4 regions of the Pantoea stewartii genome follow, and region 1 is predicted to be linked to each of the others. Evidence: predicted binding sites of a transcription regulator. Region 1 holds the regulator's gene; each other region holds the start of a gene.
What was found. The regulator PurR, encoded in region 1, represses purine synthesis genes. The targets are predictions, from matches to a motif close to CANGCAAACGTTTGCNTG.
Positions count from the first base shown of each region.

Region 2: the regulator PurR is predicted to act here: its motif matches at 2,468-2,485, upstream of G5574_RS13435 (NCS2 family permease).
Region 3: the regulator PurR is predicted to act here: its motif matches at 1,697-1,714, upstream of guaD (guanine deaminase).
Region 4: the regulator PurR is predicted to act here: its motif matches at 1,618-1,635, upstream of G5574_RS04585 (NCS2 family permease).

Region 1 is NZ_CP049115.1:179,688-183,903, forward strand. It holds gene punC (purine nucleoside transporter PunC) at 1-1,082, opposite strand, end outside; gene punR (DNA-binding transcriptional activator PunR) at 1,191-2,096, shown strand; gene purR (HTH-type transcriptional repressor PurR) at 2,093-3,118, opposite strand; gene cydH (cytochrome bd-I oxidase subunit CydH) at 3,401-3,490, shown strand; gene G5574_RS00825 (hypothetical protein) at 3,477-3,701, opposite strand; gene G5574_RS00830 (C40 family peptidase) at 3,781-4,216, opposite strand, start outside.
Region 2 is NZ_CP049115.1:2,817,950-2,822,165, forward strand. It holds gene glyQ (glycine--tRNA ligase subunit alpha) at 1-465, opposite strand, end outside; gene G5574_RS13425 (acyltransferase) at 747-1,742, shown strand; gene yieH (6-phosphogluconate phosphatase) at 1,744-2,406, opposite strand; gene G5574_RS13435 (NCS2 family permease) at 2,555-3,868, shown strand; gene G5574_RS13440 (malonic semialdehyde reductase) at 3,931-4,216, opposite strand, start outside.
Region 3 is NZ_CP049115.1:495,386-499,601, reverse strand. It holds gene G5574_RS02260 (DUF1283 family protein) at 1-266, opposite strand, end outside; gene G5574_RS02255 (YnfA family protein) at 399-725, shown strand; gene ydfG (bifunctional NADP-dependent 3-hydroxy acid dehydrogenase/3-hydroxypropionate dehydrogenase YdfG) at 754-1,500, opposite strand; gene guaD (guanine deaminase) at 1,882-3,210, shown strand; gene xdhA (xanthine dehydrogenase small subunit) at 3,207-4,216, shown strand, end outside.
Region 4 is NZ_CP049115.1:973,181-977,396, reverse strand. It holds gene G5574_RS04595 (carbohydrate kinase family protein) at 1-788, shown strand, start outside; gene G5574_RS04590 (response regulator) at 725-1,468, opposite strand; gene G5574_RS04585 (NCS2 family permease) at 1,906-3,204, shown strand; gene G5574_RS23620 (hypothetical protein) at 3,601-4,216, shown strand, end outside.

The DNA.
Region 1 (4,216 bases):
GTAAACAGAGCCTGGATCAAGCCTGCGGACACCGCAAGGCTGGCGGCAAAACAGAGTCCGAGCTGAAGCGTGTTCTGCAATGCCGCCGCTTTCCCGGTGGCATTTGGGAAGGGCAGCAGCGCACTGGACACCACAATCGGATAAATCGCGCCATTTGCCAGCGCCATGCCGCAGAACGGCACCAGTAACGCCGTGAGTGACGGGCTTCCCGAAAGCGCGACGGCAAACAGCGCCCCGACACTCAGACTATAGACGCCGAGCAGCCACGGCAGCAGCGTTGCGCCAGAAAACCGGTTGAGCAGCGCACGGCAGCCAAACCCGCCGATTAAAAAGGCGATGGTTTGGGGAATATAACTGAGCCCGATATCCGCAGGAGACAGACCAATTTCAGCCAGAATAAACGGCGAACCCGTCAGCCATGCAAAAAAACTGGCCGAGCAGGCGGAATACATCAGTACGTTACCGCTGTAGGCACGTGCGCGCAGCAGCGTCAGAAACCCAGGCTGCGAAGCAGGGGAACGTTGATTTTTTTGCGGCGAAGGCAGGCGCAGCGTGACCAGGATGAGCGCCACAGCAATTCCCGTCAGCACCGCAAAAATGGCGCGCCAGTGAAAATGGCCGATCAGCCAGGCGCCCAGTAACGGCGCCAGGGCGGGAGACAGCGCGACGAGCGGCATAATGGTAGCAAAGACTTTATTGGCCTGTGACTGAGGATAGCGATCAACGACCAGCGCCTGCCAGCTGACGGCCGCCGCGCACACGCCGATAGCCTGTACAAAACGCAGTACCAGCATCAGGATCACATTATCTACCCACAACATACCCGCACAGCCCAGAGCAAACAGGACGAGGCCTGCCAGCAGCACCGGCTTACGCCCCAACCGATCAGATAAGGGGCCCCAGACCAGTTGACCACAGGCAAAACCGGCCAGAAACAGACTCATGCTGGCGCTGATCATCCCGGCTGACGTGCTAAAACTTTGCTGCATAGCGCCGAAGGCGGGCAGGTACATATCGGTTGCCAGAAAGCCCAGCATACTGAGCACGGCAAGATAGGGAATAAAGCCTTTTGAAGCGGACATCGGGTTCTCATCAGTTGCAGAATAAACGCGGGGCAGTGTAAAAGCTGTACTTCACGCTGTGAAACGGTAAAATTTGCCTGTTGCTGTTAAAAATTTTGAAGGCAAATTATGTGGTCTGAATATGCGCTGGAAGTGGTGGATGCGGTCGCACGCGGTGGCAGCTTTAGCGCGGCCGCCCAGGAACTGCACCGTGTGCCTTCTGCCATCAGCTATACCGTTCGCCAGCTGGAAACCTGGCTGGCTGTGCCGCTGTTTGAACGCCAGCACCGGGAGGTGATTCTCACCCCGGCGGGCGAGCATTTTGTGCGGGAAGGGCGCAGCGTTATCAAAAAAATGGATGCCACACGACGTCAGTGTCAACAGCTCGCCAACGGCTGGCGCGGTCAGATTGGTATTGCCGTCGACTGCATCGTCAAACCGCAGCGGACCCGGCAGTTTGTCAGGGATTTTTACCGCCATTTTCCCGACATGGAGTTGCACATCAGCTATGAGGTCTTTAACGGCGTCTGGGATGCGCTGGCAGACGGGCGAGTGGATGTGGCGATAGGTGCGACACAGGCGATTCCGGTGGGGGGGCGTTTCGCCTTTCGCGATATGGGCACCCTGAACTGGCGTTGCGTGGTGGCGCGTCAGCACCCTCTGACGCAGGTTGCTACGCTAGATGATGAGGCGTTGCGCAACTGGCCTTCTCTGGTGCTGGAAGATACGTCGCGCGCGTTACCGCGTCGTATGACCTGGGCGCTGGATAACCAACGCCGGCTGGTGGTCCCGGACTGGCAAACCGGTCTGGACTGTGTGCGCGCCGGTTTGTGTGTCGCGATGATACCGGGCCATTTAGCGCGGCCCTTACTGGACAGCGGCGAGATGGCAGAGCTGAACTTACCGCAGGCGTTTCCGGAAAGTCCCTGCTGCGTCAGCTGGGCGGAAGATCGCGCATCACCGGCGCTGGGGTGGTTACTCCAGTACCTGGGCGATGCGCAAACGCTAAATCAGGAGTGGTTGAGCGAGGATTAACGGCGATAATCGCGATAAGGACCATAGCCCACCGAACGTCGCTCAATAAGCGTCGGGTGGACTTCAATTGTCTGCGACTCTTCCCGCTTACTGGTGATGCGATCTAACAACATCTCCAGCGCTTTCTCACCCAACTGGGCTTTAGGCTGATGCACCGTGGTCAGTGCCGGGGTGAAATAGCGCGCATTGCGCACATTGTCGTAACCGATGACGGAGATATCCTGCGGCACGCGCAGGCCCATTTCGTCGGCCGCGCAGATTGCGCCCATCGCCATGATGTCGCCCCCACAGAATACGGCGCTTGGGCGCTGCTTCTGTGACAGAATCTGCTGCATGGCCTGATAGCCAGATTCGGGTTCAAAGTCACCCTGCACAATCCATTCGGCACGTGGCTGAATACCTGCTTCTTCCAGCGCCTTGAGGAAACCGGCATGGCGACCGCCTCCCGTGTTACGCTCCATCTGGCCGGGAATGGCACCAATATCGCGATGACCACGCTCAATCAAATAACGTCCTGCCAGATAACCGCCCTGGAAAGCATTGTCCAGTACGGTATCGGTAAAGTCGGCACGGGATTCGCCCCAGTCCATCACCACCATCGGAATATTGCGGTTCGCTTCCAGCATTTGCAGCAGATCATCCGGATACTCTGAACACATCACCAGAAGCCCGTCAACGCGCTTTTGCGCCATCATCGACAGATAGGCGCGCTGTTTTTGCAGGTCATTATGTGCGTTGCCCAAAATCAGGGTATAGCCTTTATCGAAGCAGTGATTCTCAATGGCTTCGATAATTTCAGCAAAGTAGGGCGCTTCACTGGACGTGGCGAGCAGGCCCAGCGTTTTGGTGTGATTCACCTTCAGGCTACGCGCGACTGCGCTGGGAGAATAATGCAGTTCCCGAATCGCTTCCCACACCGCTTCGCAGGTATTTTCTGCGACAAAGCGCGTTTTATTGATGACGTGTGAGACGGTCGTGGTGGACACGCCCGCACGCTTCGCCACATCTTTAATTGTTGCCATGTAAATCGAACTCCCGGGCCTATCTAAATTATTGATAAGCATATTGTTAAACGTTTGCGTCAGCGGACGGTTATTTCTGCGAAAAACATCGCTTTTCTGTCCGGTATTGAGTCATCAGGGCAGGAAATAACGTCTGAAAAGGGCGCGGACGCAACCGATATTGCGCGCTGTTGCGCAACAAAGGGGGGATTCTAACAAGGCTGTGCGGATAAAACGAGATTTTTACCCACGCGTATGTGAAAATGCTTTCACCTTACAAACGTCAGGGTTAAAGGAGAGGGGATGAGTACCGATTTAAAACTGTCATTAATGACGACGGCAGCCGCACTGTTAATGATCATCGCGTTTAGCTTCACCGCTATTCTGCACTAGCCGCATTCGTTTGCAGCGACGCTATACTGGCTGACTGGCTGACTGGCTGACTGGCTGACTGGCTGACTGGCTGACTGGCTGACTGGCTGACTGGCTGACTGGCTGGCTGACTGGCTGGCTGACTGGCTGACTGCGCGTCCAGCCTTGCCGGTGATACGTCCTGTCTGTCAGACCGTATCACCGGCAGGTGCGGCATTTTCGCCTGGAACATCCGGCTGCACAATCGGGGTGAGGTGGGCAATAAAAAAGCCGGGAAGTTGCCTTTCCCGGCTTTTTTGTATGAAGGACGTTTAGCGAACGGTCTTTGGCGTCATAACGCGACGCGCACCAATATAATGGCGCTGCCAGTAATCTTCGCTCAACGCACTGATTTGAATATCTTTACCGGTACGCGGTGACTGAATGAATTTACCGTTGCCCAGGTAAACCCCGACATGATCTGCGGTTCCACGCCCGTTGATGCGGAAGAAAACCAGATCGCCTTTTTCAAGGGATTCGCGGTTGACCGGTGCTGCATCCCGCAGATGGTACATTTCGTTAGCGGTACGGGGGATCTTAAACTTCACGACGTCTTTGTAGGCGTACCATACGAGGCCACTGCAATCAAAACCCGTATGGGGCGATTTGCCTCCCCACTGATAACGCTTGCCAAGTTGCCCCATCAGTTTTGCCATCGCCGTTTCACGCGCTTTCTGGTAACGCTGGCGATGCGCTTTACTCATTTTA
Region 2 (4,216 bases), 1.9 Mb from region 1:
CTCCAGGCCACCGACCTGCTGGAAATAGGTAAACTGCGTCACTTCCATACCGTTAAGCCAGACTTCCCAGCCCAGTCCCCAGGCACCCAGCGTCGGGTTTTCCCAGTTATCTTCAACAAAGCGAATGTCGTGTACGGTAGGATCCATACCCAGCGCTTTCAGCGACCCGAGGTACAGCTCCTGAATATTGTCCGGCGACGGCTTGATGATCACCTGGAACTGATAGTAGTGCTGCAAGCGGTTCGGGTTTTCGCCATAGCGGCCGTCGGTAGGACGACGGGATGGCTGCACATAGGCCGCAGCAATCGGCTCCGGGCCAAGTGCGCGCAGGCAGGTCATTGGGTGTGAAGTACCAGCGCCCACTTCCATGTCCAGTGGTTGAACAATGGTGCAGCCCTGGCGCGCCCAGTAATCCTGCAATGTCAGGATCAGGCCCTGAAAGGTCTTGGTATCAAACTTTTGCATGATGAGTTCGCACGCGGTTCGGCTAGATAAAAAAAGAGTGCGACAGTATACCCTTTGACCGCGTGATATGCAGCCGGAAATCCGGCGGCGCAGCCGCGAGAGTGGATTTTTGGTGTCAGATTTAGCCTGCTGGCGGCCTGTCATCGCCTGATTAACCGATACGGTTATGCGTTTTCATGCGATCCTGTGCACAGAGGGTTCTGAATCCCCGCTATTGCGCTTGTTGACGTCGACGCGACTGGCTACGCTTTGCACCGGGACGCACTGCGCCAGAGGACACCATGTCGCAAAAGATTTACTGGATTGATAATTTGCGGGCGATTGCCTGCCTGATGGTCATCGTCATTCACACCACAACGTGGTATCTGACCGGGCCGATGGCCATAAAAGGTCACTGGTGGGATATTGCTAACCTGTTCAATTCAGCGTCACGCATCTGTGTGCCGCTGTTTTTTATGATTTCAGGCTATCTGTTCTTTGGTGAACGCAGTACGCAGCCGCGCCACCTGTGGCGACTGCTGGGATGTCTGGTTTTTTACAGTGCCGTGTCACTGGTTTATATCAGCCTGCTGACGCCAATTGGCGAAGGCCGTTCAATTTTAAAAATGCTGCAGAAGCCGGTGTTCTACCATCTGTGGTTTTTCTTCGCGCTCATGGGGATTTACCTCTTGTCGCCCCTGATTCAGGTAAAAAGCGTGCGGCCGCGCTACGTGGCGCTACTGGTGCTGATTGTGGTGGTCCTCGCGAATCCCAATACCATGGACCAGTCGTGGGGGCGCTTTCACTGGTTGCCCATTAACCTTTACCTGAGCGGCGACAGTATCTATTACCTGCTCTACGCCTTATTAGGCCGGGCGATCGGTACCATGGACACAGAAAGACGCGCTATCACACCGTTGGCTGCCGTGACCTTTGTGGCCTGCGTGACCGGCATTATGCTGGGTACGAAGCGCGCGTTAATCGTTAATGGTGCCTTTAACGATACGTGGTATCTCTATTGCGGACCGCTGGTATTCATTGCCGCAATAAGCGCGCTGGTGGTGTTCAAAAATGCCTTTAATCAACGTACGCTGCCCGGTCTGGCCATCATTTCGCGCTACTCTCTGCCCATCTACGGCTTTCACGCCCTGTTCATCCATTTTATTCGCACCCATCACTATGACGATATGGCGCGTCCCTGGCTCGACCTGCCTGCCGTTTTTACCGTCACGCTGGTGGGCAGCTTATTACTGGGAATGCTGCTCAGTCGGGTGGATAAACGACATTGGGTGACCTGAGTCAGCGCGTCAGGTTCCAGCCTCTGGCGCGCCACAGCGCGGGTAACGCGGCCATATCGGTGAACACGGTCACCAGCGGATGATGGAGTTCGGGATTATGAGCGTCGGCACAGTAATAAAACACCGGCATGCCTGCTGCGATACCGGCACGCGCCCCCGCTTCGGAGTCATCCACCAAAATACAGCGCTCGACGGGTACCTGCATTTGTTGGGCTGCGTGAAACATCAGCTCGGGTTCGGGCTTCCAGTGGCCAATATCGTAACCGCTGTAAAGACGGTCAGCGAAATGACTCAGCATGCCGGTGAGGCCCAGCGAGTGCTGCATCTTTTTCACCGTGCCGTTTGACACCACGCATATCGGTACTGCCATTTGCCCGACCAGTGCCTTCGCACCGGCTATCGGCTTCAGTTCACGGTCAAACAAACGGGCCACTTCGCGCCGGTAAGCCGGTTCAACGTCCTCCAGAGGCAGAGCGACCCGATGCGTTTCACTGACGTCGCGGATGATGTCATACAGCTTTACCCCTTTGTACTTTTCGAACATCTCCTGCAGAGAGAGCGTAATCCCGTACTGGGCAAAGGTGGTGACATACGCGCGGGTGCACAGGACTTCACTGTCAACCAGGGTACCGTCACAATCGAAAAAGACGCATTCAACAGACATCTGACTCCTCCTTTTGTTCGGGGTACCTTAACACGTCAGCGTGTCCCTGAGGGGCCGGGATATGGCAATCGGTTGCGAAAAATCATTGTATTGCCGGGGCAAAATCGCCAGGATACGCGCCGGTGAAATTTTCTTCTGGATAAATGGCATGAATAAACAAGGCCTTTTTCAGCGCGTATTCAAACTGCAGGAGCATGGTACAACGGTTCGTACCGAAGTGATCGCAGGCATTACCACGTTTTTGACCATGGTATACATTGTTTTTGTGAACCCGCAGATTTTAGGTGTCGCAGGCATGGATACCCGGGCAGTGTTCGTAACGACCTGTTTGATTGCCGCGTTCGGCAGCATCCTGATGGGGCTGTTTGCCAATCTTCCTGTCGCCCTGGCCCCGGCGATGGGCCTCAATGCCTTTTTTGCCTTTGTGGTCGTCGGCGCGATGGGTTACTCATGGCAGGTCGGCATGGGTGCCATCTTCTGGGGCGCACTGGGTCTGCTCATCCTGACTCTGTTGCGGGTACGTTACTGGATGATCGCCAATATTCCGCTTAGCCTGCGCGTAGGCATCACCGCTGGCATTGGCCTGTTCATTGCCATGATGGGCCTGAAAAACGCCGGTATCATTGTGGCCAACCCGGATACGCTGGTCAGCGTGGGTAACCTCAGCTCACACAATGTGCTGCTGGGTGCGCTGGGATTCTTTATTATCGCCATTCTGGCCTCACGCAACATTCACGCCGCCGTGCTCATTTCGATGATCGTCACCACGGCGTTGGGTTGGCTGCTGGGCGACGTGACGTTTACGGGCGTAGTTTCTGCGCCGCCATCTGTCACCGCGATTGTCGGTCAGGTTGATATTAAAGGCGCGTTCAACATCGGCATGGCAGGCGTCATATTCTCCTTTATGCTGGTCAATCTGTTTGACTCGTCCGGCACCTTGATTGGCGTGACCGACAAAGCCGGACTGGCTGATGAAAAAGGCACGTTCCCGCGCATGAAACAGGCGTTGTATGTCGACAGCATCAGTTCGGTAACGGGCGCGCTGGCAGGAACGTCATCGGTGACCGCCTATATTGAAAGTACCTCCGGCGTAGCTGTCGGCGGCCGTACCGGATTGATGGCCGTGGTCACAGGCCTTCTGTTCCTGCTCGTCACGTTTTTATCGCCCCTGGCGGCCATGGTACCGGCCTATGCTGCGGCAGGCGCGTTAATCTATGTTGGCGTGCTGATGACGGCCAGCCTGTCCCGCGTCAAATGGGATGACCTGACCGAAGCCGTCCCGGCATTTGTAACTGCCGCCATGATGCCCTTTAGTTTTTCGATTACAGAAGGCATCGCACTGGGCTTTATTGCGTACTGTGTGATGAAGCTGGGCACCGGTCGCTGGCGAGAAATCAGCCCCTGCGTCGTCATTGTCGCCTTGCTGTTTGTATTGAAAATCGCCTTTATCGACGCGCATTAAAACCGTACGCAAAGGGCGGGAAAGCAGTGAGCGTTACGGTAAGCACGTAACGCTCCAGTAACTCAGACGAACTGGCAGGCCTGCTCCAGGCTCAGCCGGGGTAATCGGGGCGGGAGCTTGTCGGGTAAGCCATAGCCCAGGTTAATGAGCAGGTTGGCCTGCCAGGTGGTACCGGCAAAAAAGGCCGCGTTCACTTTAAGCGGATCGAATCCTGACATCGGGCCTGCATCCAGCCCCAGCGCACGCGCGGCCATGATCAGATAGCCTGCCTGCAGGCTACTGTTACGAAATGCGGTTTCTTTAACCAGATCGGGTGTGTTGGTAAACCAGTTTCGCGCATCGGCATGT
Region 3 (4,216 bases), 320 kb from region 1:
CAGTAGGCATTCAGGTTAGCGCTCTGCTCACACTTGTCGCGGGTATCAAACGCGCGGTCCGCTTTATCAAACTCTTTTTCCACCCGGCGGTTCACTTTATTGCGCAGCATGTGCGTGTCATTCCACTGCTCTTTACTCTGACGGGCCGCTTCATTATTCAGCGCGCTACTGCCATTTTCAATTATCAGGCGATCGGTGTTTGCACTCACGCCAAATGCCGTGACAGAAAGCAGGGCCACCATCAGAACCGGAAGCAATTTTTTCATCGTAATATCCTTCAGTTAACACGGGCTTACCTGTGGGTAAACTTTTGCAGCCTGTGCGCAATAGTATACCATTGCCGCTCAGATGCTCACCAGCAGTGTGCATGTCGTTTACCTGCCTGAGAGATTAACGTGCTGATCAAGACTGCATTACTGTTTTTTATTACCGCCCTGGCAGAGATCACAGGCTGTTTTTTGCCCTGGCTGTGGCTGAAAAAGGGCGCGTCGGCCTGGCTGTTAGTGCCTGCCGCACTGAGTCTCACGCTGTTTGTCTGGCTGCTGACGCTCCATCCTGCGGCAAGTGGGCGCGTATACGCGGCTTACGGCGGCGTTTATGTTCTCACGGCGCTGGTCTGGTTGCGCATCGTAGACGGGGTGAAGCTGAGTATCTGGGACTGGAGTGGTGCGCTGATTGCGTTCAGCGGCATGTTGATTATCGTGCTGGGCTGGGGCAAAGCGTAAAAAGCCAGCCCGAGGGCTGGCCTCTTAATCAGGGTTTATGCACTTTAAGGCCTGCCAGCGTCTGGCTGACGGGCATCATTTCCAGGGTGTTGATGTTGACGTGTTTAGGCAAGGTTGCCACCCAGTAAACCGCTTCAGTCACATCTTCCGGCGTCAGTGCCGTCGCGCCCTCATAAACCTTATCAGCCTTGTCATCGTCGCCTTTAAAGCGCACGTTAGAGAATTCGGTGCCGCCAACCAGGCCTGGCTCAATATCCGTTACGCGCAGGGCGGTGCCGTGCAAATCGGTGCGCAGGTTCAGGCTGAACTGACGGACAAAGGCTTTGGTGGCCCCATACACATTACCGCCCGCATAGGGCCAGCTTCCGGCAATCGACCCGATATTAATGATATGACCGACGTTACGCTCAACCATCGCAGGCAAGACGGCGCGCGTCATATACACCAGCCCCTTCGTGTTGGTGTCGATCATATTTTCCCAGTCATTCACATCTGCCCGGTGCGCCGGTTCAATGCCTAATGCCAGACCCGCGTTATTGACCAGTACATCAATGTCGCGCCATTCTGCAGGGAGGTGTGCAATTGCCTCTTCAATGGCGGCCCGGTTACGCACATCCAGTTGCACCGTATACAGGTTGTCGCCCAACGCGTCTTTCAGCGCTTTCAGACGTTCTGCGCGACGGCCGCTTGCGATCACTTTGTGTCCTGTTTCGATGAACCGGCGGGTAATGCTTTGACCAAACCCTGCCGTTGCCCCCGTAACAAAAATAATCATCGTGTTTCCCTTATTCCGTTTCATGGTGTTCCTTTCACCTTAACACGGCATTTTTGGCGATGTCCGCTGAATTTTACGTGCACGGTCGCCCACGGTCTGCGCTATTTTCGTGCAGTCCGCCCCGTTATTGTGCAAACGCGTCAGGCCGGCAGGGCGCATTTTGGCCATCATTATCCAGGCAACCGATTGCGAAAGAATGGCAACCGTTTGCGTCGTGTGTAAAGACGTTTTTTCGTTGCGCAACGAATAATTTTTATTAAGTTACTGATATATAAGTTTTAATTTTATAAACAAGGCTGGCATGACTCTTGCAAAATGTTTAAACAGAGACCAGGGTTAAGGCACAGGGCGACATTTACCCCGCCCGGCAGAGGAAACATTATGCTGACATATACGGACGCGGCGATTCGCGCCAGCTTCTTCGATTTTGCCGCAGTGGCACACGATCCCGAATCGATACTGGCGCAGGCACGCTATCTGGACGATGGCGTGCTGACGCTGCGTGAAGGGCGTGTTGTCGATCTGCGCCCCTGGCAGGAGAGCACAGACAGCCTGAATGCAGGCGGCATGATTGACCTGCGCGGTAAGCTGATCATCCCGGGCTTTGTCGATTGCCATATTCATTATCCGCAAACGGAAATGATCGGTGCCTTTGGCGAGCAACTGCTGGAGTGGCTGAATCAGTACACTTTTCCCGTGGAAGCGCAGTATCACTGCCCGGATCATGCCGCGCAGATGTCGGCATTTTTCCTGCAGCAGTTACTGGCGAACGGCACGACCAGCGCGTTGATTTTCGGCACGGTGCACCCGCAGTCGGTAGATGCGCTGTTCAGCGCAGCCGAGGCGCTCAATATGCGTATTATCGCAGGCAAAGTGATGATGGATCGCAATGCCCCGGACTACCTGACAGAAACGCCAGAAGAGAGCTATGCCCAGACGGAGGCGCTGATTGCGCGCTGGCACGAGCGCGGCCGCCTTAATTATGCGCTGACGCCGCGTTTCGCTCCGACCTCTTCTCCGGCGCTGCTGGAGAAAGTTCAGGCGCTTCGCCAGCGTCACCCGGATGTCTGGGTTCATACGCACCTTAGCGAAAACCCCCACGAAGTGGCCTGGGTGAAGCAGCTTTTTCCTGACCATAACGGTTATCTGGATGTGTATCATCAGTATCAGCTGACCGGGCGCCGCAGCGTATTCGCGCACTGTCTGCATCTGGAAACACAGGAGTGGCAGTGCCTGCATGATACGAACTCCGCCATAGCATTTTGCCCCACCTCAAATCTGTTTCTGGGCAGCGGCCTGTTCAATATCCAGCGGAGCTGGCAGCAGGGCGTTAACGTGGGCATCGGCACCGATGTAGGCGCCGGCACCACCTTCAATATGCTGCAAACGCTGGGAGAAGCCTACAAAGTGGGGCAACTGCAGCAGTACAAACTGAGCGCCGCAGAAGCGTTTTATCACGCCACACTGGGCGGCGCTCATGCGCTGGATCTCGATAAACACATCGGTAACTTCGCCCCGGGCAAAGAAGCGGACTTTGTGGTGCTGGATCCCGCCGTGTCCGCCTTGCAGAGGTTACGCATGGCAAACAGTAAAGATATCTGGGAAAAACTGTTTGTGCTGATGACGCTCGGCGATGACAGAAATATCGTACAAACCTGGGTTAACGGTCGCCCGGTCTGGCAATCCGCTGCAAAGGAGAACGCCGCATGATTCAGTTCCTGCTTAATGACCGTCCGGTGACAGAAGAGCAGCTCGATCCCAATCTGACGGTCCTGTCGTATTTGCGTACGCATCAGCGTCGCTGCGGCACCAAAGAGGGCTGTGCCTCCGGCGACTGCGGCGCGTGTAGCGTCACGCTGGGCAGTGTCGTAGACGGGAAGCTCACCTACCAGACCGTGAACAGCTGCCTGATGCTGGTCAGTGGGTTACAGGGTAAGCAACTCATTACGGTAGAGGATCTACGCCAGGGAAAAAGCCTGCATCCGGTACAGCAGGCAATGGTGGACTGCCATGGCTCGCAGTGTGGATTCTGTACGCCGGGTTTTGTCATGTCGCTGTTTAGTCTGCAAAAAAACCAGCCTGAGTGGAATCGTCAGCAGGCCGAACATGCGCTGGCGGGTAACCTGTGCCGCTGTACCGGTTACCGTTCCATCATGGCGGCTGCCGAGCAAAGCCTGAGCGATGTTCAGCCCGACAGCTTTGATCGTCAGGCACAGCAGGTGACTGAACAGCTGATGAACCTGACACACGAGGCTATCCAGACGCTGGAAAAGAACGGTCGCACCTGTTTTATCCCGAAAACCGTGCAGCAGCTTGCCGAATGCTGTATCGCCCATCCTGATGCCGCATTGCTGGCGGGCGGCACCGATCTCAGCCTGCTGATTACCCAGCGTGACCAGCATCTCCCCAAAATGATTGCCCTGGGGCAGGTTGACGCACTGAAAGCCTGCGGCGAGGACGATAAACACTATCAACTGGGTGCCGCTGCGTCGCTGGAGCACATTGCCGATTTTATGGCGACGCGCATTCCGGGTTTTGCCGGAATGCTGACGCGCTTTGCCTCGCTACAAATTCGTCAACTCGGCACGCTGGGCGGCAACCTTGCGAACGCTTCGCCGATTGGTGATGCCTCGCCTACGCTGCTGGCGCTTAATGCATCGCTACTGCTGCAGCACGGCGACACGCAACGCACCGTGCCGCTCGATCGCTTTTTCAC
Region 4 (4,216 bases), 790 kb from region 1:
TGCAGCGCACCGACGACAAGCCTACAGCGATGACCCAGGTGATGACGACACCGGACGGACAACGGACTTTTTTCTTTTCACCCGGCGCCAACAGCTTACTGGACAGACCGCACTTCGCCGCCGTCGATGACGCACAGCGCATCTTTCATCTGGGGTATTTGCTGCTGCTGGAAACGCTGGATAGCGTGGACAGCGAATTTGGTACCCGCAGCGCCCGGTTGCTGGCACACATGCAGCAGCGGGGCTATTTCACGTCCCTGGATCTGGCTTCCCGCGCGGGCGATTACCGCCCTCAGGTGCTGCCCGCCTTACGCTGGCTGGATTATCTGGTGATTAATGAACTGGAAGCGCAGGCGTTGTCAGGCGTGCTGTTACGTGATGGCCGCGGCATTCAGCCGCCCGCCGCTTTTGCCCGTGCCGCGCAGTGGCTGGCGGAGCAGGGCGTGCGTCAGCGTGTTGTTATCCATGCGCCCGAGGGCGCATGGGGACGTGAAGCGGACGGCGAAGGTGTCTGGCAGCCCGCCTGGCAGCTGGCACCCGACGACATTGTGGGCAGCGTCGGAGCGGGTGATGCATTTTGTGCGGGCGTGCTGTTTGCCAGCCATGAAGGCGAGGATATGGTCTCGACGCTGAAACTGGCCCATACCTGCGCCTGTTTTAATCTGCGTGCCGCCAATGCGACAGACGGCATTCGCCCCTTGCGCGACATGCGTGAATGGATGGCTCAGGCGGTTTGTGTGGAAAGTCCCAGCCCTTCAGGTTTGACCACATCGGCAGAAAAAACATAGCCCAGCCCGCGGATAGTGCGGATCAGGCCGGGCTGATGCGGATTGGCTTCAATTTTACGGCGTAACCGCATGATCAGCACATCGATCGTGCGGTCAAAGACATCCATCGTCTCGCTGTGGGTCAGTTCTAATAACTGATCGCGCGTCAGGACCTTGCGTGCATGCCGTACCATGGCGCGTAACAAAGTATATTCCCCCTGCGTCAGAGGAACCGTTTCGCGTTGAGGATTGAGTAACTGGCAGCGTGCTTCATCAAGCACCCAGCCATTGAAGCGCCAGCCTGACTGCGCGTCATCACTGGTTGCGGCACGTCCGCTGCGTCTGAGGGCGGCGCGTGCGCGGGCCACGACCACGCGGGGATTGAATGGTTTAGCAATATAGTCGTCCGCGCCCATCTCCAGACCCACGACCATCTCCGATTCCGATCCCATGCCGGTCAGCATGATTACGAGGATATCAGGCCGTTGACGCTGCAACTGCTGGAGCACCAGCAATCCATTGGTATCAGGCAACATCATATCCAACATTACCAGCGCGATGTCCGGGTGAGCACTGACCATCGCCAGCGCCTCTTTACCCTGATGACAACGATAAACCCGTAAAGCATGTTCACTGAGCGCGTCCTGCAACAGATCGCAGACCGCAGGATCATCATCCACCACCAGAACTGCTGGCTTCATTGTGTGACCTCAATGTTACTAAAGAGTTAATTTCGAGTTTACACATTCCCCTTTTGCCTGCAGGTTAATGCGGCTGAAACGTGACCAGCGTCGCCTCACAAAGTGTTGAAGCGTGCGTCAGCACCCTTTTTTCGCCTTTTCGGCACCGAAAGGAAAACGTTTGCGCATTTAGGGGGCAATGCACCATAATCGCGCCCTGATTCGGTTCAGAATTCTCTTAAGGCTCGTTTGCGCTTATTCAGGTAATCGATTGCGTGTCGGACTGGCACAGCAATTGCTTAAGCCTTAGCAATTGCTCACATGACAAAGGAAAGCAACCCCGGTTTTTAACAGGCCTGCAACGGCGCGGGCCAGCCGTCGGCATTACCACAAACAGCATGATAATAACTTTGGCAAGAGAGCACGTACCTGAGTGACGTCTCTATCATCGAGAGATAATGATGTTAGAAAAACTATTTAAATTAAAAGCGCACAACACAACGGTTCGCACCGAAATCATCGCCGGGATCACGACCTTTCTGGCAATGGCTTATATCCTGTTCGTTAACCCCAGTATTTTAGGGGCGACCGGCATGGACAAAGGTGCGGTCTTCGTCGCGACCTGTCTGGCGGCAGCAATTGGTTCTGTGTTGATGGGACTGATTGCCAACTATCCTATCGCCCTGGCACCGGGAATGGGCCTGAATGCCTTCTTCACGTATACCGTTGTGCTGCACATGGGCTACACCTGGCAGATTGCGCTGGGCGCGGTATTCCTGTCTGCGGTTATCTTCTTTGCGTTATCAATCTTTAAAATTCGCGAATGGATTATCAAAAGCATTCCGTTGCCGTTGCGTGCGGGGATTGCCGCCGGTATTGGTCTGTTCCTGGCGATTATCGCGCTGGAAGGGGCGGGAATCGTCGTCGACAATCCGGCCACGCTGGTAGGAATTGGTGATTTGACCAAGCCTGGACCACTGATGGCGGTGTTAGGTTTTATCATCATCGTCGTGCTGGAGGCGCGCCGTGTGACGGGCGCGGTTTTGATTGGCATTCTGATCATTACCTTTATCTCCATGGGAATTGGCCTGACGCCGTTTGGCGGCGTATTTTCTGCCCCGCCGTCCATCGCCCCGACGTTTATGCATCTGGATATCGCGGGTGCGTTTAACGTGGGTCTGATTAGCGTGATTTTTGCGTTCCTGTTTGTCGACGTGTTTGATAACACGGGAACGCTGCTGGGCGTGACCAAACGTGCCGGACTGGCTGACGAAGAGGGCAACGTGCCTAAAATGGGGCGCGCGCTTGTGGCGGACAGTGCGGCGGCGCTGTTTGGTTCTCTGCTGGGAACGTCCACGACCACCAGCTATGTCGAATCGGCTGCAGGCGTCAGCGCCGGTGGCCGTACCGGATTAACGGCTGTGGTGGTGGCGGTGCTGTTTTTACTGGCGCTGTTCTTTTCACCCCTGGCTTCCAGCGTGCCGGTTTACGCCACGGCACCCGCACTGCTCTTTGTGGCTGTGCTGATGACCTCAGGCCTGGCCGAGATCGACTGGAAAGACATTACTACTGCGGCTCCTGTTACGGTGACGGCCCTGACCATGCCATTAACGTATTCCATTGCAAACGGTATCGCTTTCGGCTTTATCACCTGGACCGTGGTGAAACTGCTGAGTGGACGGACGAAAGAAATTAATGCGGCGCTGATTATTCTTTCCCTGCTGTTTGTCATTAAGCTCGGCTGGTTGAGTGCATAATTAACTTCACCGTTACAGCATAGTTAATATGCTGTAACGGTTTTAGCGTTATATTTCGCGTCGATGCATCACCAGGCTGCCTCAGCTTTTTCAATCGTTGTGCATTCTCTTCCAAAATGAATATGAACTGCCTTTTCTTCACGCCTTTCACCTCTTACTCTTCGACAACACCTTCTGAATAAGGCGGCACGCTGGTTTTATTTTGCGTTCTTATTCAATCAGGTAATGTTTATTGTGCGGGACTTTGCTTCAATAACGTCGAAGCAGGTCGTGAATAACGTTAACGGATGCATGTAATCCGCCTGTCAGGGACCGATAATGGGCAACCTTTGTATAAAACGGGATCGCGGAAAGCCAAACGTAATCGACCGTCATTGCGGGACGGGAGGCAAAACAATGGAAAATTTTGAAAAGCGCTTTGAGCGACTGGAGCAAGACAGCCATCAGATGAAAATTGATCTGGCGCTGTTCAGTGGGCGCGCGACGGCATTTGCGACGAAAACTGATCTTGAAATACTGCGCTCAGAGCAAACGCTGTTTCACGTTGAAATGCTTCAGCGATTCACTGGCCTGGAAGAAAATGTAGGACACGTCGCGAGTCAGTTTGCCGGTATTGAGAACAGGCAGGATCGTATTGACAGCAAAATTTTTGAAATCAATAAGGTATTAGTCGACGTTACTAACCGGTTTAACAGCATTGACGCCAGCTTCTCGGTTGTCATAGCGAAATTTGATGATACTGACAGCCGATTTGATGGGACAGATAAGCGGCTGGACGGACTTGGCTGTCGGTTCGAGGGTGTGGACAAGCGGTTCGACGGACTTGACTGTCGACTTGATGGCGTGGATAAGCGGTTCGACGGACTCGACTGTCGGCTTGATGGCGTGGATAAGCGGCTGGACGGACTCGACTGTCGGCTTGATGGTGTGGATAAGCGGCTGGACGGCATCGACAGTCGGCTTGATGGCGTGGATAAGCGGCTGGACGGACTCGACAGCCGGCTTGATGGCG